2 linked regions of the Tunturibacter gelidoferens genome follow. The protein of the gene in region 1 binds, or shares a complex with, the protein of each later gene. Links are inferred from orthologs where the notes say so. Each region holds a gene or a part of one and is shown on either strand. Other genes may lie near its edges.

Region 1 (14,136 bases):
AAAGACCGTGCAACGCGACATCAAGGCGCTCCACAAACTCTGCGCGACCTGCCTCTTGCACCAGCTCACGCACCGGCATACGCCGCACTCACCGGAAGCACGCCAACCCGGCCCACACTCTTGCGCCCGCTACTCATCCGATAACCCTCTCCCCGCACCGTCTCGATGACCGAGTACCCCAGGTCGCCATCCACACTAGCCGCCGCCAGCTTGCGCCGCAGATAGTTAATGTAAACATCCACCACATTGGTCCCGGCATCGGGAGACATCTGCCACACATCCCGCAGCAGCTCGCTCCGGCTGCAGCACTGCCCACGCCGCATCAGCAAAAACTCCAGCAGGCTGAACTCTTTCACCGTAAGATCCACCAGCTGTCCATTCCGCATCACCTTGCGCTCCATCCGGTTCAGCTCGACGTCGCCATGCCGCAACACCGGATCGGCAAACTGCTCCCTCCGCCGCAGCAGCGCCCGGCACCGCGCCGTCAGTTCATGAAAGCTGAAGGGCTTTAACAAGCAATCATCCGCGCCAAGGTTCAAACATTTGATCCGCTCTTCCACCGAGCTGCGGCCAGTCAGCACCAGCACCGAGGTCTCATCGAAGCGCCCGCGCATCTCCTCCAGCACTTCAGTCCCATCTTTTCGTGGAAGACTCAGGTCCAGCACGATCAAGTCCGGACGATGTTCCTCCGCGTGCCGCAACCCAGCCTCGCCATCTCCCACCCAATCCACCTGGTGTCCCTCCAGCTTCAAGCCCTTCTGGAGAAACAATCCCAGTGCTGCGTCATCTTCCACAATCAAAACTCGCATTTCGTGTCTCCCAAGGCACAATCAAGATCTTCAGGTCATCACACTCAACCGAAATCACATTACCGTTTCGGTTGCGTGTTATTACCTTGGTGCATCCGGCCTGTCCTGACAAGACTTCTTCGCGAAGTTTTCTGTGACCGATTTCAAAATGGGAATAGCCGCATCACTGCGCCAAAAACCGCTCCACCCGTAACGACACAGCTTCAGCGTCACAGTTCATGATCAAGTGCGCGCAGCTTCCCGCCGAAATATACGTCTCCGCCCCAACAGCCTTCGCCCACTCCAGCGCAGGCTGCGGAGTCACCATTCGATCCTCCGCCGCCACAATCACCAGAAACTTCACCGGCACTCCTCGCGCAACATCTTCTATCGTTCTTCCATGCAGCACATCATGATGCATAACCGCCTTCGCCTGCCACACCCTGTCATTCGCATCTTGTCGTTGCGGCGACTCCACCGTCTTCAACCACTCCGCAAACTGCTCCCTCGGCACCTCGGCATTTCTATACTGCGGTGCGGTCACAATCAACGTCCCGATCGCATTCGCAAGCTTCAACTGCGGCTCCGTTACATAGCGTCCATGCCTATATTCAGGGTCCGCCTCAATCGCGTCGATCACGATCTGCTTCGACAGCAGATCAAAACTCGTCACCTGTGGCGTCCCCACAATCGGCACTGCACGATCAATAAACTTCGGGAACAGAACTGCCCATGCAAACACCTGCTCGCCGCCCATCGACAGCCCAACTGCAGCGTGCACATGACGCACATGCAGCACCTCCGTCAACACGCGATACTGCGCCCGCGCCATATCCTCCATCGTAAAAACCGGAAACTCCGGCCCGTGCTGTCTCTTGCTATTCGATGGTGACGAAGAAACCCCATCCCCAAACGCATCGAACGCCACCCCAAAAAATCGCGATGTATCCACGAGCCGATGTCCTGTATTTTTCTCGCCGAAGTAAGGAATCAGATCTTCACTTCGCCCATTCAGCCAGGACGGCATCACTACGACATTTGACCCATCAGCATTCATCGCACCGAAGGTGCGGTACCCAACCTGGCAATCCAGCACCACCTTCCCGCTCTCCAAAGGACAACTACCCAGCTCCGCGATCTTCTGCGCACGCTCCTGCGCCCACCCCACCGAGACCATCAGCGCCCACACCATCGCCAACCCAAAGATCCGAATCCAACCTTCCTTAATCTTCATGAAATCAGCATATCTCTCGCTCTTGCCCCAAGCCGCGTGCGACCGCTTCGAATACCTCCCGGAAATAAATCTCTAAACCACCTTGCAATTCGCTTTTTATTCGCTACAATCATCGGCATGGCAATTACACGGCGACAAAAAGAGGTCATCGACTTCCTCTCCAGCTTCACTCAGAAGAATGGCTACTCGCCCTCCTACGAGGAGATCGCCAGCGGCCTGGGTCTCAGCTCTCTCGCCACCGTCCACAAACACATCACCAATCTCCAGAACAAAGGCCTCCTCCAGCGCGCACACAACCGCAGCCGCTCCATTGACGTGCTCCCCGTTCGAAGCGGCAGAAAGGGCTCAGACCGTCTGCCTCTGCTCGGCCGCATCGCCGCCGGCAAGCCCGTCGAAGCAATCGAGAGCGCAGAGAGCATCTCCCTCTCGGACATCATCGGCAATCGCGAAGTCTTCGCCCTCGAAGTACGAGGCGACTCCATGCGCGACGAGCACATCGTCTCCGGCGACTATGTTCTCGTCGAGCGCACACGCACCGCGCGCGAAGGCGAGATCATCGTCGCTCTCATCGACGGCTCCGACGCAACCCTCAAACGCTTCTACCGCGAAGGCAGCATGATCCGTCTCCAACCCTCCAATACCGAGATGTCTCCCATCTACGCCCCGGCCGCGAATGTCAGCATCCAGGGCAAGGTTCTCGGCGTACTCCGAAAGTACGCATAAATTCACAGACTCGCTCCTGCCTCACTGCTTCCTCCCTCCCAACTCCCCCGTCTAAACGTCGACTCTGCAACATCGCCGCACCTTCACGTAAACTTTTTCGCAGTCGACGGAACCGCGCAGCGTATTCCTGCGTAACCACCTTCCGAAGACTCATATCCACAGCACCAACGGGAGCAAGCAATTGGCCACGCAGCGTAAAAATAAACGGAAAACATGGCTTTGGGTCGGCCTCAGCGTCGTCGTCTTGGCGGTCGTTCTCGGGGTGGTCGCAGCTGCCCGTGGCAACACCACCAAGTTCGAGCCCTCCCAGCTGGCCAAAGCCGAGCGCGGAGACATTGCCCGGTCCGTCGTCGCCACCGGCAAGGTCCAGCCCATCACGAAAGTAGAGGTCAAATCCAAAGCCTCGGGCATTGTCACTCGCCTCGACACCGACATCAACGCCCACGTCCATCAGGGCCAGGTTCTCGCTCAACTCGACCAGCAGGAGATCCTTGATCAGGTAGCCGCGCAGAAGGCCCAGCTCGCCGCCGCCGAATCAAACGCGCGCGCCGCCGAAGCCTCCATCCAGTACGACAAGGTCAACGCCGAAGCGCCCGACCTGCCCATGTATAAGCACACCTACGATCGCAACCTCCAGATGTCCAAAGAGGGTGTGGTCTCACAGCAGGCCCTCGACGATGCTCAGCAGAAGTACCTCTCTGCCGCCAACACCCGCGACAAGGCCGTATCTCAAATCTCCGTTGATACCTCTAAGCTCCGCCAGGCACAGGCCCAGGTAGCCCAGAATCAGGCATCTCTCAAGCAACTTGAAGAGCAACTTGGCTACACCACCGTTATCTCTCCGATGGACGGCACCATCCTCTCCCGCGACGTCGAGATCGGCGACGCCGTCAGCTCCATCCTCGTCCTCGGCTCCACCGCCACCCTCGTCATGACCATCGGCGACACCAACCAGGTCTACGTTCAGGGCAAGGTCGACGAGTCCGACATCGGCAAGGTCTACATGGGCCAGGCCGCCCGCATCAAAGTAGAGTCCTTCAAGGACAAGACCTTTCTCGGCAAAGTCACCAAGATCGCACCCCTCGGCGTAGAGAAGGATAACGTCACCACCTTTGAGGTCCGCGTCTCAATCGACAACCCCGGCGGCGAACTCAAAGCCAACATGACCGCGAACGCGGAGATCCTCCTCGAAGAGCACAAAAACGTCCTCACTGTACCCGAGCAGGCCGTTCTCTACGACAAAGACCGCAACGCCTCCGTCGAAGTCCCTGACCCCAAACAGAAGACCGGCCGCAGAAAGATCGACATCAAGGCCGGCATCTCCAACGGCACCAAAACCGAGATCCTCGCCGGCCTCAACCCCGGCGACACCGTCATCCTTCAGCAATAACCTGCTAGGCCAGTGGCAACAATAAAGTCCGCCAGATCGAGCGCACAAAGATCGCAACCCGACGAGCTAACATCTAAACCGCAGTTACCCAGAGTCGAAAAGTCGAAAAAAGGAACGCCATGAAGATAACAGTCTTCGCCTCCACCGCCGCAATGCTCACTCTCGCTGCAGCCACAGCCTTCGCCGCCGACGGCAACTTCGAGCGCACCCTCAGCGCCGGCAGCTCTCCCAACGTTTCAGTCTCCACTGGCTCCGGCCAGATCCGTCTTCATCCTGGCTCTGGAGATCAGGTCCACATCGTCGCGCACCTTCACTCCAGCCACGGTTGGATGAGTGGCGGCTCCGACACCGACAGCCGCATCCAGCAAATTATCAGCAACCCGCCCATCGTCCAGAGCGGCAACGACATCACTATCGGCGAACGTCACAACAACGACCTCTTCCGCAACATCTCCATCGACTACGACATCACCCTCCCCCACGCCTCCACCATCAACTCCACCACTGGCTCCGGCGATATTGAAATTCAGGACGTTGGCGCCTCCGTCAAAGCACAAAGCGGCTCCGGAAACGTCCACGTCCACGGCGTTCAGGGCATGACCACACTCGGTACCGGCTCCGGCGACATCGAACTACAACAGACCGGCCCCGGCGACGTCAAGGCTGAGACCGGCTCTGGCAACATCCAGCTCCACGGCCTCTCCGGAGCACTCAAAGCCAGCACCGGCTCCGGCGACATCACCGCCGAAGGCCAGCCCACCAGCGACTGGAAGCTCTCCACCGGCAGCGGCAACGTTCATCTCTCCGTCGGCAACGCTCACTTCAACCTCGACGCCGACACCGGCTCCGGAAACATCAGCGTCGCTCAGCCCATGACAATGCAGGGCAGCCTCAACCGTCACCACGTCAGCGCGGTCGTAGGCGGCGGTGGCCCCACGCTCCGCATCGGCACCGGCTCCGGCGACATCCAGATCAAGTAGTCCTTCCCCCAAAACAAAAGACGGTGGCCGCGAACACAACCACAGCCACCGTCTTTTTTAGAGCAAAGTAGCAGTAGGCGTAGAGTGTGCCGTGCCCCTTTTTTTTGTCATTCCCGAAGGGAATCTGCGGTTGCCTTCCTCCACACCAACAGCAAATCCGCTCTGATGCAATCGCGCCATCGTTTACCCTTAACCAATGCTTCTCGCAGCCCCTCCCCGCCTCATCGTCTTCGATCTCGACGGCACCCTCATCGACTCGCGCGTCGATCTCTGCAACTCCGTCAACGCCACCCTCGCCCATCTCGGCAAACCCACCCTCCCTGAAGCCGTCATCTCCGGCTACATCGGCGACGGAGCCTCCATGCTCGTCCGCCGCGCCATCGGCGATCCCGAAGGCGACATCACCGACGAGCAATACGTAACCAAAGCGCTTACATTCTTCCTCGACTACTACCGCATCCACAAACTCGACTACACCTACGTCTACCCCGGCGTCCTCGAAGCTCTCGAAGCCCTCCGCGCCACACACCCCGAGCTCCTGATGGCCGTCCTCACCAACAAACCCGTCCACCCCTCCCGCGACATCTGCGATCACTTCGGCCTCTCCCGCTTCTTCTTTCAGAACTACGGCGGCAACAGCTTCCACACCAAGAAGCCCGACCCCCACGGCCTCGAAGCCCTCATCTCCGAAGCCTCCACCCTCTCCGGCCACACCATCACCCCCGCCGAAACCATCATGGTCGGCGACACCGACATCGACGTCCTCACCGCCCGCAACTGTGGCGCCCGCAGCATCGGCTGCACCTTCGGCCTCAAGCCCCACTCCCTCGAAGATGCCCCGCCCGATCACCTCGCGCACGCCCCCGCCGACTGGCTCTCCTTCGTCCTCGCAAATTCTTAGCAAACCTTTTGACGCCCTCCCCGCGGCTTGCTACCCTCAACACCACGCATGGCCGCTACGCCCAACCCGCTCGCCACCACCTGCTGCATCATCGGCGGCGGTCCCGCAGGCATCATGCTGGGCTTTCTCCTCGCCCGCGCCGGCGTGCAGGTCACAATCCTCGAAAAACACAACGACTTCTTCCGCGACTTCCGCGGAGACACCATCCACCCCTCCACGCTCGATCTCCTGGATGAACTAGGCCTGCTCGAAAAGTTCCTCACCATCCCACACTCTCAGGTCGCAGCACTCTCCGCCACCATCGGCGGACAGCGCTTCCCCATCGCCGACTTCTCCCACGTCCCTGCCCGCTGCAAGTTCATCGCCCTCATGCCGCAGTGGGACTTCCTCAACTTTCTCTCGAGCGAAGCCATCCATCTGCGCACCTTCACTCTGCGCATGGGCTGGGAAGCCACCGGCCTCATCCAGCAAAACGACGCGACCATCGGTGTCCGCGCCAACACACCCGACGGCCCAGCCGAAATTCCAGCTACCCTCACCGTCGGCTGCGACGGCCGCCACGCCATCTCCCGCGATGCCGGCCAGCTGCAGCTCCAGGATGTCGGCGTCCCAGTCGACGTCCTCTGGCTCAAGCTCGCACGCCAACCCTCCGACCCCGAAAACGCACTCGGCTACATCAACTACGGCCGACTGATCATCCTCATCAACCGCAACGACTACTTCCAGGTCGGCTACATTATCGCCAAAGGCACCTTCCCCGCCATCCAGCAGGAAGGTCTACCCGCCTTCCAACAAAGCATCGAACGCATCGTGCCCTTCCTCGCCGGCCGCACCGCCGAGATCGACTCCTGGGACAAAGTCAAGCTGCTCACCATCCAGGTCAACCGCCTCCTCGAGTGGTCCTCCCCCGGCCTCCTCTGCATCGGTGACGCGGCCCACGCCATGTCTCCCGTCGGAGGCATCGGCATCAACATCGCCATCCAGGACGCCGTCGCCGCAGCCAACATCCTCACCGAAGCTCTACTCTCCAACACCCTCAGCCCGCACAATCTGGCCCAGGTGCAGCACTATCGCGCAAACGCAGTTCGCAACACTCAGCGCGTGCAAGTCTTCGCTCACCGCATACTCAACCGAGTCCTCCGCAACCCCGGACCCATCCACCCACCTCTCGCTCTCCGCATCCTCACCAGCATCCCGGGCTTCCAAAATCTCCCAGCCCGCTTCGTCGGAGTAGGACTACAACCACAGCACATCAAAAACTTCTAGAGCAAAGTAGCAGTTGGCGTAGAGTCTGCCGTGCCCTTTTGTTTGTCATTCCCGAAGGGAATCTGCGGTTGCCTTCCTCCACACCAACAGCAAATCGGCTCTAGCCCTACTCAAACCCACGATTCCAGCTCGAAATCACACGCGTCTCCCGCTCCCACCCCATCACACTCACACTGCCTGTCCCCAGCGCCAGCAAACTCCCACCCGTAGCAGCCAACCCAATCCACCGCGCTGCCAGAATTCGCAAAATATGGGCATGCGCAAACAGCGCCACCTTCCCTCCCTGCGGAGCGGCCGCCAGCGCACGCGCAATCACTCCATCCGCGCGTTCCCCAACATGCTCCACCGTCTCACCGCCAACAATCTCGTTCTTCCACACCGACCATCCCGGAATCTCCGCCTGAATCTCCTTCGTCGTCTTGCCCTCATACACGCCGTAGTCCCACTCCTTCAACCCGTTCTCCACCACCGCCCGATCTCCAAACCCCGCAATCGCACAGGTCTCCCGCGCCCGCTGCATCGGGCTCTCAAACACAGCATCGAATTTCGTGCCCCTCAAGTAATCTCTTAGCTCCTCCGCCCGCTTTCGCCCATGGTCGGTCAGCGGAATATCCGTCCGGCTCGTATGCGCCCCACTCAAACTCCACTCCGTCTCCCCGTGCCGCACCAGCCACAACTCAGTTCCCACACTCATCCCAACCTCCTTGAGTCAAAAAATGCCGTCATCTCGACCGTAGGCGGCGCACTTGCCGCCGAAGTGGAGAGACCCCCGCATTTCGCCTTTCTCTTTGTTGTTGCTACTCTCACTCTTCGCAACTAACCCTCTCAATAAACTATCCTATAGAGATGGACTTCCAGCTCTCGACCACCTACAAGCCCCAGGGCGACCAGCCCCGCGCCATCGCCGAGCTCATCTCCGGCATCCACGCCGGAGAAAAAGATCAAGTCCTGCTCGGTGTCACCGGCTCCGGAAAAACCTTCACCATGGCCAAGGTCATCGAAGAGCTGCAACGCCCCGCCCTCATCCTCGCTCACAACAAAACCCTCGCCGCCCAGCTCTATCACGAGTTCAAAACCTTCTTCCCCAACAACGCTGTCGAGTACTTCGTCTCCTACTACGACTACTACCAACCCGAAGCCTACATCCCCGCCGGCGATCTCTTCATTGAGAAGGAGTCAACCATCAATGAAGAGTTGGATAAACTTCGCCTCGCCGCCACCCGCAGCCTCTTCGAACGCCGCGACGCCATCATCGTCTCCTCGGTCTCCTGCATCTACGGCCTCGGCTCGCCCGAAGCCTACTACGGCATGTTGATGCTCCTAGAAAAGGGCCAGAAGATTAAGCGCGAAGACATCACCCGCCGCCTCGTCGAAATCCTCTACGAGCGCAACGACGTAGACTTCCGCCGAGGCACCTTCCGCGTCCGCGGCGACATCATCGAGGTCTACCCAACCTATGACGAAAACGCATACCGTATAGAGCTCTTCGGCGACGAAATCGATTCACTCTCCCAGATCGACCCCCTCTTCGGCACCATCCGGCAAAAATACTCCCGCCTGCCCATCTACCCCAAATCCCACTACGTCGTTCAACCCGAGCGCAAGACCACCGCCGTCAACTCCATCATCGAAGAGATGGAGTGGTGGGAAAAGGAATTGGAAAACCAAGGCCGCCTGGTCGAATCCCAGCGCATCCACCAGCGCACCCGCTTCGACCTCGAGATGATCAAATCCGTCGGCTTCTGCCACGGCATCGAAAACTACTCCCGCCACTTCTCCGCCCGTCTCCCCGGCGAGCCGCCGCCCACACTCCTCGACTACTTCCCCCAGGACTATCTCCTCTTCATCGACGAGTCCCACGTCACCGTCCCCCAACTCCACGGCATGTGGCACGGCGACCGCAGCCGCAAACAGAACCTCGTCGACTACGGCTTCCGTCTCCCCAGCGCAATGGACAATCGCCCCCTCCGCTTCGAGGAGTTCGAGTCCCGCACCGGCCAGATCATCTACGTCTCCGCCACCCCCGGCCCCTACGAGCTCACAAAATCCGCCGGCGTAGTCGTCGAACAGATCATCCGCCCCACCGGCCTCATCGATCCTCAGGTCGAAATCCGTCCCATCAAAGGCCAGATCGACGACCTCCTCGCCGAGATCCGCGACCGCACCGCAAAAAACCAACGCGTCCTCGTCACCACCCTCACCAAGCGAATGTCCGAAGATCTCGCCAGCTACTACACCGAAGTCGGCGTCCGCTGCCGCTACATGCACTCCGAGATCGAAACCCTCGAACGCATCAAGCTCCTCCGCGACCTCCGCAAAGGCGAGTACGACGTCCTCATCGGCATCAACCTCCTACGCGAAGGCCTCGACCTTCCGGAGGTCTCCCTCGTCGCCATCCTGGATGCCGACAAAGAAGGCTTTCTCCGCTCGCAAGGCTCTCTCATCCAAACCATCGGCCGCGCCGCGCGCCACGTCGAAGGCCGCGCCATCCTCTACGCCGACAAGATGACCGACTCCATGCAGCGCGCCATCAACGAGACCGACCGCCGGCGCGAAAAGCAAGTCGCCTACAACGAAGAAAACGGCATCACCCCCGCAAGCATCATCCGCCCAATAGAGATGGGCCTCGCCGGCATCCTCAAAGCCGACTACGCCGACCTCACCGACGAAGCCGAAGGCATGCCCGACTTCTCCACCCAACAAGAGCTCGACACCTACATCGGCAAACTAGAATCCGACATGCGAGAAGCCGCCAAAAAATTCGAATTCGAAAAAGCCGCCAAGCTCCGCGACACAGTAAAAGAACTCCGCACCAAAGAGTTCCTCTTCAGCTAAGGTGAACATGAGCCGTTAAGTTCAGGATGTCAGGCGGCCCAGGACGCTCAAGGATTAAATATCTATGGCTATTACTCTTCAAGATGGACAAGAAAGCCCTTCAAGCTTGTCTGAACGAATACTTATATATTGCAATGAAGTTCAGATGTTGATTGATGAGGGCGTGGAACATCCACGGTATGAGTTTAAAAGGACACTAACTATAACCCGCGAGAATCTAAACGATCGACTCGATTTTGTTAAGTTAGTTCAAGGCTTAGCGAACGCAGACCTTCCCGAAGAAAAATTCATAATCATCGGAGGAGATCCTAAGGAAAGAAAGTTCTATTCTGTGTCGAATGGCGAGGAATTCGACGAAGCTGCACTTTCCTCTGTTCTAGCGAAATACTTGGATCCACTTCCAAGAATGCAAGTATTTAATAATTTGCAAACCGCAAATGGAAGCATATTCGTTCTCATCGTTCTTGATGCGATTCAGGCTCGGCCAATCCTAATCAAAACTGAAGGTCAACGTAGCGACGGAAAAGCGAGATTACAAGTCGGAGAAATTTGGATCAAGAAAAACACATCCCTCAAGCTTGCAAGCCGCATTGACATCGATCAGATGTACAAGCAAAAAATCGAGGAAGAGGCTGAGGATCGCGCTAGGAAGCGCTTTCGTCAATATAGTGAATTGGCAGGAAGTGCAATAAGTAATGTAAATCCTCGTGCCCGTTTGCCCGTCCGCGAGATGCTTGTCGAGCCTGAGGGAACGTTCCGGCGATTTGTCGAAGAGCTTATAGTTGAAAATGATGGCCCTAGATTTCGTATGCTTCTGGAGATCATCCGCGAAGCCTTGATCGAGGGTTGGGATCGACTCGACTTACTTTCTGGCTCAAAACCGCAAAGTGAAGAGGCCGCTGAGATAGAGATTTTCTTTCGAGACCAATTCTTGCCCTCTCTTCGCTCACTGGTAGTGTTGGGGCTTTTGCTGATCAAATACGGTTGTGATTTTGAATGGCTGAACCTTTCGGTTGATGTACTTCTTGAAACATTCGAGACTAGCAAAAATCTTCAGCCATTGAAGGCAGTTGCAATCGCACGAGAATCAACGTCTCTTCAGTGGTGGCGACCAGGTTTTGAAGTATTTCTTGGCTTCAGATGCCTTGCGGCGTATGCCGTAGCGAGGAATCGATTGGCATATTTGGGTGCACTTCTGCCACGCTTCGCTGAACGGATGGATTTTCATGGGAGGCAGGAGCTAAGTACCCCGATGTTATTTTGGCCAATTCCTTCTGTGTTTGAAAAAGGAGAGCTTGATAAAGGTCGGAGCACTTTTTATTGGCAAGAGAGGATATCGAGTTCATGGGGCCACTACTTTGGCAACTATGATCGGTTTATAAATGCCTCGTGCCAGCTGGAATTCATAATTGAATTCAACTCTTTCTTAGGAGTGAACGCCATTCACAATGCCGTTCTTAAACGATGGCTCGAACAAAATGCTGCAAAGCGATCTTTTTTATACAACCCCGATTTCTTCGCATACTCATTGCACTTGACAGTTCCCATGGCCGAACAGTTCTGCGATTTCATCGCGACACGCGATATATTCCCCACAAATCTTACTGTAGAACAGGGTCTTTTCAATTCTGCATTCCAAGGAAAGACACCCGACCAACGACTCGTCATCTTGGGCCAATTTCTAGATAGTCTCCAACAATACCAGCGTCAATCTTATGTCCCCACACACTTTCATTTTGTCTCTGTCTACAGTTGGGAGGGGCGGCTGGCAGATCTAGTGATGAAATACAAAAACGCTGAACCTCCTTCGGCTACCAAATGACGAAAACAGGTGCGGATAGGATGCAAGCTAAAAAACATTGGCACTCAAAAATATGAACGCCCGCCTACAAGCCCATCACCTCCCTAAGGTCCTCCCAAGAACCTTCTACTCCCGCTCCCCCGAGATCGTCGCGAAAGCCCTCCTCGGCAAGATCCTCATCCGCGACCTCCAAGGCAAGCGCCTTACCGCCCGCATCACCGAAGTCGAAGCCTACCTCGGCCTCATCGACCCGGCATCACACGCATCGCGCGGTCTCACTCCCAGCAACGCAATACTCTTCGGCCCATCCGGACACGTCTATGTCTACTTCATCTACGGCATGTACTACTGCCTCAACGTCGCCGCGCATCTTCCCGGCGAAGCCGGAGGAGTCCTCATCCGAGCCCTCGATCCAATCGACGGCCGCGAAACCATGGCCGATCTCCGCGGCCTTCCCCACAACGCAAAACCCAAACTCCTCACCGGAGGCCCCGGCCGTCTCTGTCAGGCTCTCGACATCACCCGCAGCAACTCCAGTGGCCTCGACGTAACCTCACCCATCTCCGCCATCCGGATCGCCGACGACGGCCACCATCCCACCGAAATCCAAACCACCCCACGCATCGGCATCAGCAAAGCCGCCGACCGCCCCCTCCGCTTCCTCATCGGCGAAGTCGCTAAAGCCAGGCGCTCCACCTCCCGCTCCTGAGATGTGTGTTACCTGACCCCTCTAGTTGCATCTTAAGTCCAGCTGACTACTGCATCCCCACCAATCACTTACAACGATTTCCACAACCAAAAGCTTGACTCGCCCACATATACTTAACTTATAGAGTCAAGATTGAGCCCGGCCACCTGCCGGGCTTTCGCATTTAACCCAACAAAAAGGCTTAGGTCCGGATCAGGTATGCCTCACAACATACCGAAGTCCAGACCTAAGCCTTTTCTTCACTAGACTTTGCGCAACAAAGGATCCCGGGGAGGGGGCACTCATGAACAAGACAATAGAAGTCATCAAGGACATCCGCACCCTCTGCACCCACGTTTTCGAAGGAGGCCACCGATGCGCCTCGCCCGCCCTCCAGCGCGAGACCTTCTGCTATTACCACCACCCCACCCGCAAGCCCGTCCAGAACCCCAGCCGACGCCGCAGCCGCCTTCACGGTTTCGATCTTCCGCTCCCCTCGGGCCAGTCTGACCTCCAGCAAGCCGTCTACGAAGTGATCCGGCGTCTCGCCGCCAACCAGATCAGCAACCGCCGCGCTGGCATGATCCTCACTGCCCTGGACAATATCAACCGGAACTCGCCACAAATCAAAAATCATTCACCGCAGTAACCTGCGCCACGAAACAGTAAGATCATTTTGCGGAATAACCCGAATCCCCAGCAACACTCAGAGGAAAAATGATCATCGTCAACGACGAGTACGTCACACTCGACACCCCCAAAGGCCCCATGCGGACCCACATCGTCCGCCCCGCCGCCCCCGGCCGCTACCCCGGCATCGTCTTCTACTCCGAGATCTTCCAGATCACCGCGCCCATCCGCCGCACCGCCGCCATGCTCGCCGGCCACGGCTACATCGTCGCCATGCCCGAGATCTACCACGAGTTCGAATCCGCCGGAACCGTCTTCGCCTACGACCAAACCGGCTCCGACCGCGGCAACGTCCTCAAGACCACCAAAGAACTCTCCAGCTACGACGCCGACGCCCGCGCCGCTCTCGACCACCTCAAATCCCGCCCCGACTGCACCGGCCATCTCGGAGCCATGGGCATCTGCATCGGCGGCCACCTAGCCTTCCGCGCCGCCATGAACCCCGACGTCCTCGCCACCGCCTGCTTCTACGCCACCGACATCCACAAAGGCTCCCTCGGCAAAGGCGGCGACGACTCCCTCCAACGCGCCGCCGACATCAAAGGCGAACTCCTCCTAATCTGGGGCCGCCAAGACCCGCACATCCCCCTCGAAGGCCGCATGACCGTCCTCGCCCGTCTCAACGAACTCGAAAAGAAATTCAGCTGGCACGAGGTCAACGGAGCCCACGCCTTCATGCGCGACGAAGGCATCCGCTACGACCCCGAACTCGCCCATACCCTCTACGGCCTGGTCTTTAATCTCTTCCATCGCAAACTAGGCGAAGGCGACCAGACCACCCAAACCACCGCCTCCACCGAGACCCGCCACTAAAATCGGCTCGCCCCGGACCGGCAGCCC
Region 2 (14,555 bases), 3.2 Mb from region 1 along the record:
CTGCGGCGCTGCTCAGCCTGACTTCTCTCTCACCGGCGCAAGTGGTTGGAACCGATATCGTCTTTGGCTTTCTCCTCTCGCTCGTCGGAAGTGGTGCTCATGGCTTCTTTCATGGGACGAACTCGAGTCTTCTTCGGCACTTGATTCTCGGAGGACTCGCTGGCGTTGCTCTGGGAACAGTGACCGTGCGCTGGATACCCAAGAGGCCCCTGCGATTTGCTCTTTGGGTCTGGCTTCTGATCGTCGGATCGCAGTTCATCTATACGAATGCTTTCGCCGCATCGCACCGCTAGAGCCCGCGCTGAGCGTTGCTCCTCTTGTTCGTCGGTATTTCGTTTGTGTCGACCGGTTCGCGGAGCAGGGTCAGCTATTGCGCATGGGCATTGTAAAGACGCACAGACTTCGGATGCTACCATCCGACTATGTCGATGGATGAGACGGCGCTGGTGGAGGCTCGAGGCCTGAAGAAGGAGTATGGAAGGGGACACCTAGTGGTGGACGATGTTTCGTTCGTGATCCGGCCGGGAGAGACGTTGGGATTGGTCGGCGAGTCCGGGTCAGGGAAAAGCACCATTGCACGCCTGTTATTAAGACTGGAAGAACCTTCCGCGGGTGACTTGAGCTACAGAGGACGGGATCTACTGTCCATGACATCACGCGAGATGCGGGAAATGCGACGACGTATGCAGATTGTGTTTCAAGATCCCTACGCGGCGTTAAATCCTAGAATGCGGGTGAAGCAGATCTTGACCGAGCCATTTGAGATCCATCGGGCGAGACCATCTGGGGGGCTGGCGTCACGGCTAAAAGAGATGTTGCGGACGGTAGGTTTGGACGAGTCGGCGCTAGAACGATTTCCTCATGAGTTCAGCGGTGGGCAACGACAAAGAATTAATATCGCGCGGGCATTGGCTCTACGACCCGAATTCTTGGTGTTGGATGAGCCGGTGAGTGCGCTAGATGTTAGCGTAGGCGCGCAAGTTGTGAATTTGCTACGGGATCTACAGAGAGAGTACGGACTGACGTATCTGTTTATCTCGCATTCTATGCCCCTTGTGCGCTACTTGTGCGACAGGGTGGCGGTAATGCAAGGAGGGCGGCTAGTGGAGTTGGGGGAGTGCGAGCAAATTTGCGACACCCCGCGAGACGAATATACGCGCCGGTTGATTGCGGCGACTCCAGTGATGCCCGCAGCGATGTGAAGTTTTAGAGTTTGCGAGGCTTAGAATCGGCGGTCAAGTAGAACTCGATACAATAGAAGATGGATGATCTCGAGTCTTAATTCGCATTTGCATTACGTTTGGCTGGTCACGGCGTCTCTTATCGCTGGCGTGATGAATGCGATGGCTGGTGGCGGATCGTTCGTATCCTTTCCGGCTATGCTGTCGATCGGGGTGGCTCCCATCCAGGCGAATGCGACAAATACGGTCGCGCTATGGCCGGGACAGCTGACTTCGGTTGCTGCGTTACGCGGAGACTTAACGCGGGATCTATTGCCGGTTGTCTGTGCGGCTTCGATTCTGGGCGGAGTCAGTGGCGCTGTCGTACTGCTGAATACCCGGCAGATTACGTTTCTGCATTTGGTGCCATGGCTGTTGCTGGTCGCTTCTCTGTTGTTTGGAATCAGTGGTCCGGTATCGCAGTGGCTGAGAAAACGATCGATTGAGCCTCACATCAAGAAACCTCCGGCTGTGAAACCGCTTTTTTTTGTGTTGCTGCCGGTGTGCTTCTACATCGGATACTTTGGTGCAGGTGCGGGCTTTTTGATTATGAGCGCGTTGGCATTATTTGGAGTTGAGGAGATGAACGCGCTGAACTCGCTGAAGGTTCTCGCGGCTTGTTTGTCTAACTTATGCGCCGTGATCACGTTTGTATTAGGTGGCGCAGTCATTTGGCGTTACTGTCTGATCTCAATGATATTCGCCGGGATTGGCGGATATGTTGGAGCACAGTACGCTCGGCGAATGAATGCGAATGTCCTGCGAACGATCGTTGTGATCACAGGATGCGTGATAGCGGCTTATTTCTTCTGGCGAAATGGCTAGAGAACGGCGCCGGGATGAAGGGATTGAAGATGTATTATTCGATGATCTTTGCGAGCAACCGGAGAACACGTTATGAGTCATGAAGGAATTCGTATTGTTAGGGCGGAGCGAGCACGGCTCGAAGACTTGGAGCACGCACAGATGCCGCCAAATGCGGTGACTCCGAAAAAGGTGCGGGTGAAGAAGACCGAAGGAACTGGCGTCGAGATCGAGTGGAACGATGGGCACAGGAGCGTATGGAGCTTTGAGTGGTTGCGGAACGCGTGTCCGTGCGCGACATGCCACGAAGACAGGGAGAAGACCAACAGATTGCCGGGGGAGGCGAAAGCTAAAGAGCATACGTTACTGAAGATGTACAAGGCTCCGGCACGACCGCTGGAGGTGACGCCAGTAGGCAAGTATGCGCTGAAGTTCAAGTGGAACGATGGACACGAAAGTGGAATTTATTCTTGGGAGTACCTCCGACGAGTGTGCCGTTGCGACGGTTGTATGACAAAGCAAGAGTTGTAGGAGAGGTCAGGCTAAAGACCGAGAGAATGATGGCGTGGTTTCGTAGCGTGTCAAGACTCAGTCTAGTCCGCCCGCAGACGCTCTTCGGTCGTCTAACTTCAACATCGTGAGCGCCTCTTCAACAGTATCTGCGACGAGAAGGAGTTGTCGGTTTTTCTGCTTAAGCAGACCTTCGGCGACGCAGTGATCAAGAAAGGTGAGGAGCTTTTCGTAGAAGCCGTGTGTATTGAGCAAGAGGATAGGTTTCGCGTGGAGCTTGAGGGTGTGCCAGGCAAGGACTTCAAAGAGTTCCTCGAAGGTGCCGAAGCCTCCCGGCAGCGCAATGAACGCGTCGGCCTTTTCTCCAATAAGCGCCTTACGGGTGTGCATGGTGCTGGTGATGTGAAGTTCGGTGATACCGTGATGAGCCACTTCGAGATCGACGAGCACCTCCGGAATAACTCCTATGACTTTGCCGTCGGCGGTTAGGGCGGCCTCAGCAACGGCCTGCATCAGGCCGACGTTTGCGCCTCCATAAATTATCCCAATATTGCGGGTAGCAAGGGCGCGCCCCAGATGCTCGGCGTCCGCTCGGTAGGCAGGATGAAGACCATTAACGGAAGCACAAAAGACAGCAACATTGCGAATCATACGATTGAGGATATCAAGGCGCTTCACGTCGAGTGTATGAGCGTTTGACTCAATCAAGGGAAGGGGAGGAAGAAAGTTGCGGCCGACCGGATCTAATAGCGGCGGTCGGCCTTCGGAGACAGCTAGCCATATCGTCTTCGTCGCAAGTCTTCTTAGCGAATTGCGATCGTGGCACCTTTATGATCTTTGATGACCTCTTCGATGAGCGACCCTACCGCGTGGTTTGGTGTGGCACTATTGGCGACGATGCGTGTTCCCACTGGAACGTCGAGGTTAACTAATTTTCCGGGCTCAAGCGTCATCGGTTTATCCCCTACCAGAACCTGTAGAGAAGTGCCGGTATCATTGCGAAGATTGAGTTTGATCGTGTTGGTCTTTGTTTTGCCGAACATTGCATGAACGGGAGATGAGATGCTTGTAGGAGCCGCATATATGGCCGGGACTGCAAGAAGAGAGCTAGCGACAACTGCGACGGTCAAGAGATTGTGACGTTTCATACCACGCTCCATTACTTCAAGATTCGACTGAAGTTCTCTGCCATGGATCAGGGAGCCCGTCGTGAGTTGAGTTACGCAGGTTGGACGAAACTAGTTCCCAAAAATATCACTTTGGTTTTCGAATTAACCATCCAGTCTTAATTTGATTTAACCGCTGTCCATGAGTGGACAAGCTGTTCGCAAATGAACAACAGCAATGGGAATTTGAAAGCTTCAAGCGAGCCACTGGAGAGCGAGCCTCGGGAAGCTTAAAATAGATGTTGGAGCGTGCGCGTTGAGTCGACTTTTGGAGAATATGAATCCGCAACAGCAGGAGGGAATCCAGTCAGTAGATGGACCTGTGCTTCTGCTCGCAGGCGCGGGATCTGGCAAAACGCGTGTCATCACGCATCGAATCGCCTATCTGATTCAGGAGCGGGGCGTGCCGGCCGATGCAATTCTCGCTGTAACGTTTACGAATAAAGCCGCCAAAGAAATGGCCGACAGGGTCGATAAGATTCTAGGACACAGCAGTCTGGCTAAACCGATGCTGGCCACATTTCATAGCTTTTGTGTCCGAGTGTTGCGGCGGGACATAGAAGCGCTTCGTGTAGGAGGCGCCGGGCTGACGAAGACCTTTGCGATCTACGATGAGACCGATCAGCAGGCAGTGGTGAAGCAGGCATTGAAGCGGCTTGCCATTGATGACAAGTCTCTGAAGCCACGGGTGGCGCTCGGGAGAATCTCCTGGGCGAAGAACCACATGATTGACCCGCAAGAGTATTTTCTTGCGAGTACCAATCCAATGGAAGAGAAGATTGCTCATATTTTTGAGATTTACAGGAAGGAACTGTTTAAAGCGAATGCGCTGGACTTCGACGATCTCCTCCTTGAAACCGTCCGCCTGCTGAAGTCATCGGGGGAGACTAGAGAAAGATACAACCGACGATACAAATATCTTTTGATCGACGAGTATCAGGATACCAACCGGCCTCAATATGAGTTGATGAAGCTGCTGGCCGGGCCTGACGCGAACGTCTGCGTGGTGGGCGATGAGGACCAGTCGATCTACAGCTGGCGCGGCGCAGACATTAAAAACATACTGGAATTTGAGAAGGACTTCCCAGGGACAAAGACGATCCGGCTCGAGCAGAACTATCGTTCAACGCAGATAATCTTGGAAGGCGCGGGCGCAGTCGTAGCGCAGAATACGCAGCGAAAAGGCAAGAACCTGTTCACCACCCGAGAGGGTGGTAGTCTGATCGGCTACTATGAAGCCCCCGATGGCGAGAACGAAGCGCTGTTTATTGCCGATCGAATCCAGCGGTATCTACGCGAGGCCGGGGGACAGGCGGATCTGCCGAGATGCGCCGTGCTATACAGAACTAACTCCCAGTCGCGACTCGTCGAAGAGGCGCTGCGCCGGTACCAGATTCAGTACCACATGGTGGGCGGATTCAGTTTTTATGATCGCGCCGAGGTGAAGGACATTCTGAGCTATCTGAAGCTGGTGCAGAACGTGCACGACTCCGTTGCGCTTGGACGGGTGGTAAACTCGCCTCCCCGCGGTATTGGCAAAACAACGATGGAGACGTTAGAGCGAATGGCTCTGTCGAGCGGCAAGAGCACGTGGGACGCGATTGGCCATGCGATTGAAGATAGGCTGCTACCTGCGCGCGCATTACAGGCCTTGAGTAGTTTTAGACGGCTGATCGAGGATGCGCGGGCAATGTTGGGACCCGGTTTTGCAGAGAAGCTGTCTGAGGATGTTGCAAAGGACAATGACGCTTCCCTGCTCACCGATGCGGCTGAAGAAGCTGAAGCAGATGTTTCGTTTGGATTTGGTGATCCAGAATCTGAGGACATGGGCGTGGATTCTTCGTTCGATACGAGCTTCAACTTCGGGTTCGACTTCGGCCCAAGCGAAGAGATGTCCACGATCGCGGCTGAAAACGCTTCAGACTCGGATGCTGCACACGGAATCGATTCAGCGAGTTTCAATCCGTTCGCTCCTGTGGTGCTCAAGAGATCCGCGGAGACGACAATGAACAAGGCAGCCGAGATCATAATGGCGGACGAAAAGCCGGCGTTTCGCAAACCGGGTGATGCAGCGACGCTGCCGGAGCTGATCAAGTTTCTGAACGACCGAAGTGGATACATTCGAGCGCTCGAGGAAGAAGCAACTCCAGAATCATTCTCGCGGATCGAAAACCTGAAGGAACTCGCTAACGCGGCCCAGGACGCCCAGGAGCGCTGTGAGACGCTGCACGAATTTCTGGATCACGCCGCGCTGGTCAGCGATGCAGATAGCTACAGCGAAGAGGCCAGGGTAACCCTTATGACGTTGCATGCAGCCAAGGGTCTGGAGTTTCCGCTGGTTTTTTTGAGTGGTATGGAAGAGGGTTTGTTTCCGCACTCTCGGACGCTGACCGATCCAACAGGACTCGAGGAAGAGCGCCGCCTTTGCTATGTCGGAATGACTAGAGCGATGGATACGCTGATCATGACTCGCGCCAGATATCGACGGCGATACGGAAGCGATATGCCGGAATCCAGCATCGCTTCACGATTTCTGGAAGAGGTTCCAAGCCGACTTGTGGAAGATTTGGGAAGTCCGCCTGCTCGGCCGCAGTTTTCCGGATCGAATTATGGTTCGGGCTACGGTGGGGCGTACGCGACTCCCTACCCCAAAGGGAACAGGTTTGGTCGTCCGAGTCCCGAACAGGGGGAGCAGCATTATAGCTATGAAGATGAAGACCAAAGTGGTGAGCGGATTTCGGCTCGCCCGTCGGGGCTTCCTGGGGTGAACAATCGGGCCGAACACTCCTCTAAGACTGCAATGCCGGGACAGTCAATAGATAACATCGCCAGCTTCTTCGCCGCGCGAGGACAAAAGATATCGCGCCCGAAGCTAGAGGTTCAAGAGCAGACCGGTAAGACTGGCCTAAGGCAGGGTTCGCGGGTCCGGCATCCAAAGTATGGCGAAGGAACTGTCTTTCGTCGCGAGGGCGATGGGGATGATGCGAAGATTACAGTACAATTTCAACAGCACGGAGTAAAGAAGCTGGTAGAGAAGTTCGCTCAGCTGGAGCGCCTTTAGAGTTTGAAAAATCGCAGCTATAGAAAGATTGGCAAAGATACATGGCAAACACCAAAAGCATCACTGACACACAGGAACGCAAGAAGGTAAAGCGCGCAGCGCGCAAAGCCGCACCAGCAAAGGGTCCCCGCACTGGCGCCCGTGGCGAGAACAAGCAAAAGGTCAAGAAGGCAGCTCGCGGTCAAAGCAAGCGATAGCTGATCTCTTGTTGGAGCCGTGCGGACGATCTTGCCTTGCGGCTCCCTCCTGATTGAAGTCTTCTGAAATCGCATTGTGTAGTCGGAAACGCCCCGCACCAATTCATCCGTAAGCAGGAGCGAGCGCGCTGGCCAGGCAAATCTTTGCAACCAAGTCGATCGACAAGCTGATCTCTGAGTCGGAGCGGCCTGAGCACGCGTTGAAGAAGACGCTGGGCCCACTTTCGTTAACCGCGTTGGGTATTGGAGCCGTGATTGGCTCCGGCATCTTTACGGTTGTCGGTACCGCAATCGCAGGCGAGAAGTTTGACACAACTTCGATCCTGCGTGCACCCGTGTTGGACTATATGATTCATCACTCGGCGCTGGCGGGTCGGCCAGGAGCGGGTCCGGCACTTGCCATTTCCCTGGTGCTTGTTGCGATTGTCTGCGGTCTGACGGGGGTTTGCTACGCGGAGCTGGCTTCGATGATTCCGATTGCGGGGTCAGCCTACACCTATACCTATGCGACGTTGGGGGAGCTTGTTGCCTGGATCATTGGGTGGGACCTGATCCTGGAGTATGCAGGCAGCAACATGGCTGTTTCGGTGGGCTTCGCAGCCCATATGGTGGATCTGCTCGACTGGTTCGGCTTCCATCCCGCTCTGCGCTGGATCTCGCCCGCGTTTCTTCCGGGTGGATTGCAGGACCTGCAGGGACATGATCTTTATCTCCCAGGATGGCACTTCGGCTTCGATTGGCCGGCATTTCTGGTAGTTATGTTGCTCACTGTGGTGTTGGTGCGCGGGATTCGGGAGTCGGCCCGAACCAACAACATCATGGTGCTGCTGAAGCTCGCCGCTATTCTGCTGTTCATCTTTGCTGGCGCGCACTTCATCAAGCCTGCACTCTATCACCCTTACTCGCCGAACGGCTGGTCAGGTGTGTTGACCGGTGGCTCGATCATCTTCTTCACCTATATTGGGTTTGATTCGGTGTCGACCGCTGCGGAAGAGTGCAGGAATCCTCAGAAGGACGTTCCGATCGGGATTATCGCCACGCTGGTCGTGTGCACGATCCTGTACATCGGTGTGGCGACGATCCTTACTGGACTGGTGCCTTGGCAGAGCATGGTTGATGATGCGGCTCCGGTGGTGAATGCGCTGAAGAAGCTGTCGATGCAGCCGGGAGGACACAGTCTGCACTGGGTGAGGCTGGCGGTTCTGCTGGGCGCGATGATGGGGATGATCTCATCGATCCTGGTGTTTCAGTTGGGCCAGTCGCGGGTCTGGTTTGCCATGTCGCGGGATCGGTTGCTGCCTGCGTTCTTCGGGAAGGTTCATCCCAAGTTCCGGACTCCTGCGGTTGCGACCTGGGTGGCTGGAATCGTGGTGGGAATTCCTGCTGGGTTGTTTGACATCGGGACATTGACGGATCTGTCGAATATCGGAACCCTATTTGCGTTCGCTCTGGTTTCGATTGGGGTGATCATTCTGCGGTATCGCGAACCGGAGCGACGGCGCAGGTTTCGGGTTCCGTTTGGGCCGGTGATTCCGATGCTGTCGGTGACCTTCTGTGTGCTGCTGATGATGGGATTGCCGATTATTACCTGGATACGATTCTTCGTGTGGCTTGGACTTGGGTTGCTGATCTACTTCTTCTATAGCCGCAAGCGGAGTGAGTTCTACGCACCCAAAGTTTAGGCACGCCTGCGCAACGAGGCTTGTAACAAGTCTAGGATAGATAGATGGCGCGCAAACAGACGAAACAAGACGCTGAGATCGATGTAGTTGAGTGGCTGCGAAAGCTGCCGAAGGTCGAGCTGCATCTGCATCTCGAAGGAACGATTCAGCTCGATACGCTGCTGGAGTTGAGCAAGCGGCATGATGCGGAGCCGCTGACCGCAGAGGTGGCGAAGAAGCTTTATGTCTACGAGAATTTTCTTGGATTCATGGATTCGTTCAAAGCGGTTTCGGCTCGTCTGGTGGGGCCGGATGACTATGAATTGATTACTTACAACATGGTTCGGGACCTGGCGGCACAGGGGGTGGTGCACGCCGAGGTGTACGTCTCTTTCGGGATTATCTATTTCTGGAAGAACGCCGAGGTGGAGCCTTACGTCGAGGCGATCGAGCGTGGGCGGGTGCGGGGCGAGAAGGATTTTGGCACGACCATCTACTGGTTGATCGATGCGGTGCGGCACTTTGGGGCGGAGGAGGCGGTGAAGGTGTTTCGGAAGGCGGCGGAGTTGCGGAAGCTTTATCCGCGCATCGTTGGGATCGGGATCGGCGGGGATGAGGAGCGGGGCAGCGCGGATCTCTTCAAGGAGTCGTACGCAGAGGCGAAGGCGGCCGGGCTGCGGCTGACGGCTCACGCGGGCGAGACGATCGGGCCGGAGAGCATCTGGGCGGCGATTAACATCGGCGCGGAGCGGGTGGGTCATGCTCTGTCGGCGCAGCATGATGCCGAGCTGCTGGAGGTGCTGGCGGAGAGACAGATTCCGCTGGAGCTGAACGTGACCAGCAATATTCGGACGGGCTGTTGCAAGAGCTTCGACGAGCATCCGGTGAAGCACTACTTCGAGTCGGGGCTGATGGTGACGATCAACTCGGACGATCCTCCGATGTTCGGGAGCAATCTGCTGGAGGAGTACGTTCTGGTGCAGAACCGGTTTGAGTTTTCGTTAGAGCAGATGCGGGAGCTGGCGGCCAATGCGGTGGAGGCGAGCTTTCTGCCGCCGGAGCGAAAGCTCGAGCTGCTGCGACAGGTGGAGCAGTACGGATACTGATTCGGGGGAGCCCCCCTGGGGGGTATTTCCAGCTAAAATACTCATTCCACATGGCTTATATAAATAGCCCTTTCGCAAAATATTCATTCCAAAAGGGTTATGTTTAAATTCCTCTAAGCAAAGGGGTTATGGGTTTGTGTCTCTCCTTTTAACAGGTGAAGCCCCGGAGTTGGCCGGGGCTTTTATGATCTGTTTCCAGTATAGCGGTTTGACCATAACTAATACGCCACGCGAATCTGCTGGATTGGCGCGGGTTTTGGGGACACTGGGGCTTGACAAGATTTCTCGCGGCGAAGGAAGCCGGAATCATTCGGCAGCTGGCTGCGCGTCGGCCGCTTATCCGGCCGGTCTGCCCGGATAAGCACGCATGCATCATAGTGTCGCTCTCTACTGACCTTCGTCTGGGGAGGCGGAGAGGGAGTTTTGGTCTTTTTTCTCTTCTTTCTTCGAATAGGAGATTTTCGTTGTGACGATCTTTCCATTGAATGCAAACGGTGCCTGGTCGAAGTAGTCGAGCGATACGGGCGAGCCGAGATCGCTGCCGATATCGAGGCAATCGTTCGCGGTGAAGGCCATCGCCGCGGTAATTGGTACTCGGCCTTGAGCTACAACCTGACCGTTGACCTTAAGCGTGATATCCAACGGACCACCACGTTTGGGCGAAGCGAGCTTCGATTCCACTTCGATCTTCGCCTTGCCGGTCGGTAGCTTGTTTGTCGCTGCGATTTTCGTCCGGCCGATCTCAAAGAGGTTGTATTCATAATGAATCACACCATCCTTCACATATAGAGAGAGGCCGCCGGAGAAGCCGCCGAGGGCGTAGAGAACGCCGTTAGCATTCTCGGGAACTTCTACTTCCATGCTGATAGTGTTATCGAACTTTCCGATCTTCGGCGCCGCGAACTCCGGCATCCCCGTGATGGGACCGCTGAAGTTCCACTCCGTATACGGCGTGGAGGGCCCATCTTCCGGATGGAACACTGGCGTCCACAGACCTCCGCCGATGGGCAGGTTCTGGTTCTTGGTGGACTCGACCAGAAAGAGGTTCTTCATGTAAGCGACCCTCTCCGGCATCTTCGCTGCAAGATCGTTGGCTTGAGACCAGTCTTCATCCAGATTGTAGAGTTCCCATACATCATTCTCCGGGTTCCACTCCCCGATGCCCTTGGGTAGTCCCGGCATCCACGGAGTTCGGGGGCCGAAGGTATCGGCGAACCAGCCATTCTGGTAGATGCCACGGCTACCCATGATGTCGAAGAACTGGGTAGTCTTGCGGCCTTTCGCTGTTGCGTCGCCAAAGGTGTAGACCATACTGGTGCCGTCGATGGACATCTGATCGATACCGTTGACTACGCGTGGCGGCGTGATGCCGACTGCCTCATAGATCGTCGGCACGATGTCGGTGACGTGATGGAACTGCGAACGAGGGGTGCCGTCGTGTTTGATCTTTGCCGGCCAGGAGACAGCCATCGGCTGGCGTGTGCCGCCGAAGTGTGCAGCGACAAGTTTGGTGGACTTGTAAGGTGTCCCACCCGCCCAGGCCCAGCCCGCGTTATACATGTTGTCGGTCTTTGCGGAGCCGATTACATTAAGCCCGCCAAGTTCATCGACTGTCTTGATGTGCTGCTGAATCGTGGTCGGGATGCCGTTCTGTGCGAGCAGTTCAGAGATGGTACCGTTCTGACCTTCGGCCGAGGCGCCGTTGTCACCCCAGATGTAGAAGATGAGCGTGTTGTTGAGCTTTCCTTCCTGCTCGATCTCGTCGATGACGCGTCCGGCGTTGTAGTCGGCGTGTTCCGCAAACCCGGCGAAGACTTCCATCAGGCGGCGTTGGAAGGGTTTTTCGCTCTCCGGAATGGAATCCCATGAGGCCATTGTCGGGGGGCGTGGGGTGAGTTGAGCGTTCTGCGGGATCCAGCCCATCTCTTTGGCGCGCTTGAAGGTCCGCTCGCGATATTTATCCCAGCCGCCGTCAAACTTGCCTTTGTACTTGTCGGCCCACTCCTGGGGAACCTGGTGCGGACCATGCGCCGCGCCCGGCGCCCAGTACATGAGGAATGGCTTGTCCGGCGTGAAAGCCTGCTGTTCGCGCAGCCACTTGATGGCGTCGGTGGCGATGTCCTCGGAGAGGTGATAACCGGGATGCTCATACTCGTGTGGGTCGAGGACGGTAGTGTTGCGCACCAGACGGGGCTCATATTGGGAAGCCTCACCTGCGAGAAAACCATAAAAATACTCGAACCCATAGCCGGTCGGCCAATAGTCGAAGGGTCCCTTTGAGGTCGTCTGCTCAGCGGGCGTGTTATGCCACTTGCCCCAGGCACCGGTGTTGTAACCGTAGTCCTTAAGTACCTCTGCTACGGTTGCAGCCGACTTTGGGATCGTTCCGCTGAAGCCGTCGAAGTCGTTGGCCAGTTCGGCGATCTGGCCGTTACTAATGCGAGTGTGATTGCGACCACTGAGCAACGCCCCGCGTGTCGGCGAACACATCGCGGTGGAGTGAAAGCGGTTGTACGAGATCCCCGCCTTGGCTACACGGTCGAGTGTCGGTGTGTTGATTTCGCCACCGTAGGTTGAGGCCTGGCCCGGACCGACGTCGTCCATCAGGATGATAAGGATGTTCGGCGCGTCAGAGGGAAGGTGCTTCGGATCGACTCGTTTCTTGTAGACGGAGTCCTTCATCGTCAGCCCAGCGGTCGAGGCGGAGGGCGTGGGCGGGAACGGAAGGGATTCCTGCGCTCCCGCTGCGGACGAAAGAATCCCGAGCATGACAAGACAACTCCAGGATGCAGCCGAGATGCCGATTCGGAGCAGGCGGGTTGAGGTTACACTCGTTGTTTTTCCATTGCGGCTAAAGAGTTTGTACCTAGCGGCCATTTGCTATCCCCCGACGTTTACCCGCGCGAACGCTATCTTGAAGGAACGCGAGAGGTCATCGGACTTAGCGTAGAAGTGCCGCGTCGCGTCTTCTACTAGCAAAACTCTCAGTGTGAGAGGAAATATGGAGTGCCTGGTACGTGAGTGAGATTAGCGGGAGCTTCGTTATGGCTTGAACATGTAATAGACGCCGTCGGTGCCGGTTGCGGAGCGGAGAGCGAATCGCTTCGATGCGGGCTTGTCGTCGGAGAGGAGCTCGTAGATGTCGGAGAGAAGCGGGTAGGTTCCGGCGAAGTAGGAGTGCGCGAGGAAGTCACTTGCGACGGCGGAAGCATCGATGCTCTCGACGTCCGGGAGGACGAGTACCGGGATGCCTCCCGCTCTTGGGTATTTGTGGAGCTTCGCCGAGGCCGCGAGTGCTTTGTCTTTGGAGGAGGCGTAGAGAGTGATGTGATCGGAGACCAGGCGCAGGGCCGAGGCGAGTTGACGGAAGGTCTCGGCATCGATGTCGGGCGCGGCCAGCACGAGGTGGTGCAGGAGGGGATGGGCTTGCGCGGGGCGGTCGTAGCTTAGGGACTTGAGGGCGTCGCATACCGCGCGATTGCCCATGCTGTGGGCGATGAGGTGAATCTTGTTTGCGCCGCTGCGAGCTTCGAGAAGACGCAGGAGCCGCTCGAGATGGCTTGCGGTCCAGCCAACGTTTGCGGCGTCGCTGGCGTAGTCCTCGAAGGTGCCGTTGGAGGGCCAGCTGTAGAGGATGGGAGCTCCGATGAAGCCGAGATCGAAGGCGAACTGACCGGCACGGCGAGCTGCGGTGTCGAAGTCGACGTTGTAGCCGTGGACGAAGATGAAGGCGTCCTTGGCCGGCGAACTGTCGACTCGTTTCTTGACGCTTTCGAAGAACGCATCTTCCTCGAGACTGGTGACCACCTGCAGGACGATATGTTTTTCGGGGTTGGGCCGGAACTCGAATCGCAGGAAGGAGGGAGACTCGAGTTCCCCGAGCTTGTGGGTGGCTGGGATGCTTACGGTGCACTCGCCGTAGCGGAGGGCTTCGTCGGAGGAACGTTTTGCGGTGAAGGTGTAGCCTAGCTTTTTGTCGTCTTTGCGTTCACGGTCGGTCGCGTAAAAGATCTGCACGGCGGTGCAGTTGTGGGGGAGTTTGACTGGGGCGGGGGGAGGTGGAGCGGCACCTCCCCGCGAGGGTGGTGAAGTGGCGCCTCCCGTCGAGCGTGTTGGGGCGGTTATGCGCGAGGGTGGTGGAGCGACGACGGGGGGCGAGGGTGGTAGCGCGGTGACAACCACGCGAGGAAGAAGGCTTTCGGGGCGGGGCAGGAAGACTGCATCGCGCTGGTCGGTGGGGAGAAGTCCGGTGAAGGTGAAGTAGTCGTACTGCTGTTGTTGTTCCTGCTGTTGTTGTTCCTGCTGCTGCTGTTGTTGCTGCTGTTGCTGTTGCTGCTGTTGTTGCTGTTGCTGTTGTTGCTGTTGTTGCTGACGCGGGGCATTGGCGAGGATGACGCCGGAGAGACCTTGGGCGAGTGAGCGTGGCGTCTGGAGCTCTCTGTTGCTGGTGAGGATGAGCGAGACCTGTTGCTGCGCTCTGTCGGCTCCCGATTGACTGTGGCTGTTGACGGTGATGAGCCTGGAGAATAAGGCTTCGGTCATGTCATAGAACCGGGAGAGCGAGTAGCCACTCAGGAGCGACACTACGGGTTTATATTCCCAGCCGGACTCGTCTGCGACGAACGGCTTGAGAGCGACAAAGAGGAGGTTCAGGACGTACCGTTCGAAGTCTGTTTGATCCATTTGCAACCCCTGCACGCGGTCTCAAAATGCGCGAAGACATTATGCGACGATCTCCGCATTGTGGGATAGTCATGGTCTTCCATTCAGGGCCTTCGACAACAGCAGATCCCCTTCGGGGATGACAACCAAAAGGACAGACAACTGCAA

What was found.
Region 2: the proteins of uvrB (region 1) and RBB81_RS02860 are in contact, whole or in part, in a crystal structure (PDB 7EGT), measured with the Thermus thermophilus proteins. The link is inferred for Tunturibacter gelidoferens from one-to-one orthologs. Residues at the interface, in WP_096411307.1 of Thermus thermophilus: Glu23, Leu25, Arg26, Asp27, Gly28, Glu29, Arg30, Phe31, Arg55, Glu326, Asp327, Phe328, Glu379, Ser382, Gln383, His398, Gly400, Arg401; in WP_096412145.1 of Thermus thermophilus: His654, Arg656, Phe657, Gln666, Asp668, Glu669, Lys680, Arg681, Leu682, Ser683, Lys685, Tyr686, Ala687.

Annotation. Positions count from the first base shown.
Region 1 is NZ_CP132938.1:3,775,356-3,789,491, forward strand. The notes cover bases 7,726-10,622. They hold uvrB (excinuclease ABC subunit UvrB), read left to right. Parts: upstream 7,726-8,128; coding sequence 8,129-10,117; downstream 10,118-10,622. Other genes in these bases: RBB81_RS16550 (histidine phosphatase family protein), read right to left, coding at 7,726-7,976; RBB81_RS16560 (hypothetical protein), read left to right, coding at 10,182-10,622. Outside these bases: RBB81_RS16510 (hypothetical protein), read right to left, coding at 1-79; RBB81_RS16515 (response regulator transcription factor), read right to left, coding at 66-809; RBB81_RS16520 (alpha/beta fold hydrolase), read right to left, coding at 973-2,022; transcriptional repressor LexA, read left to right, coding at 2,140-2,745; RBB81_RS16530 (efflux RND transporter periplasmic adaptor subunit), read left to right, coding at 2,927-4,135; RBB81_RS16535 (DUF4097 family beta strand repeat-containing protein), read left to right, coding at 4,255-5,115; RBB81_RS16540 (HAD family hydrolase), read left to right, coding at 5,312-6,016; RBB81_RS16545 (FAD-dependent oxidoreductase), read left to right, coding at 6,065-7,282; more of RBB81_RS16550, read right to left, coding at 7,389-7,725; more of RBB81_RS16560, read left to right, coding at 10,623-11,939; RBB81_RS16565 (DNA-3-methyladenine glycosylase), read left to right, coding at 11,977-12,627; RBB81_RS16570 (hypothetical protein), read left to right, coding at 12,911-13,255; RBB81_RS16575 (dienelactone hydrolase family protein), read left to right, coding at 13,324-14,109. UniProt on the Escherichia coli protein: The UvrABC repair system catalyzes the recognition and processing of DNA lesions. A damage recognition complex composed of 2 UvrA and 2 UvrB subunits scans DNA for abnormalities.
Region 2 is NZ_CP132938.1:549,149-563,703, forward strand. The notes cover bases 3,646-6,961. They hold RBB81_RS02860 (ATP-dependent helicase), read left to right. Parts: upstream 3,646-3,977; coding sequence 3,978-6,761; downstream 6,762-6,961. Other genes in these bases: RBB81_RS02855 (hypothetical protein), read right to left, coding at 3,646-3,682. Also shown: RBB81_RS02830 (sulfite exporter TauE/SafE family protein), read left to right, coding at 1-293; RBB81_RS02835 (ATP-binding cassette domain-containing protein), read left to right, coding at 429-1,202; RBB81_RS02840 (sulfite exporter TauE/SafE family protein), read left to right, coding at 1,266-2,045; RBB81_RS02845 (DUF971 domain-containing protein), read left to right, coding at 2,118-2,555; RBB81_RS02850 (TIGR00730 family Rossman fold protein), read right to left, coding at 2,613-3,185; more of RBB81_RS02855, read right to left, coding at 3,338-3,645; RBB81_RS02865 (amino acid permease), read left to right, coding at 7,159-8,640; add (adenosine deaminase), read left to right, coding at 8,685-9,725; RBB81_RS02875 (arylsulfatase), read right to left, coding at 10,113-12,494; RBB81_RS02880 (alpha/beta hydrolase), read right to left, coding at 12,768-14,408. UniProt on the Escherichia coli protein: A helicase with DNA-dependent ATPase activity. Unwinds DNA duplexes with 3'-5' polarity. Translocates on single-stranded DNA with 3'-5' polarity. Initiates unwinding more efficiently from a nicked substrate than double-stranded DNA.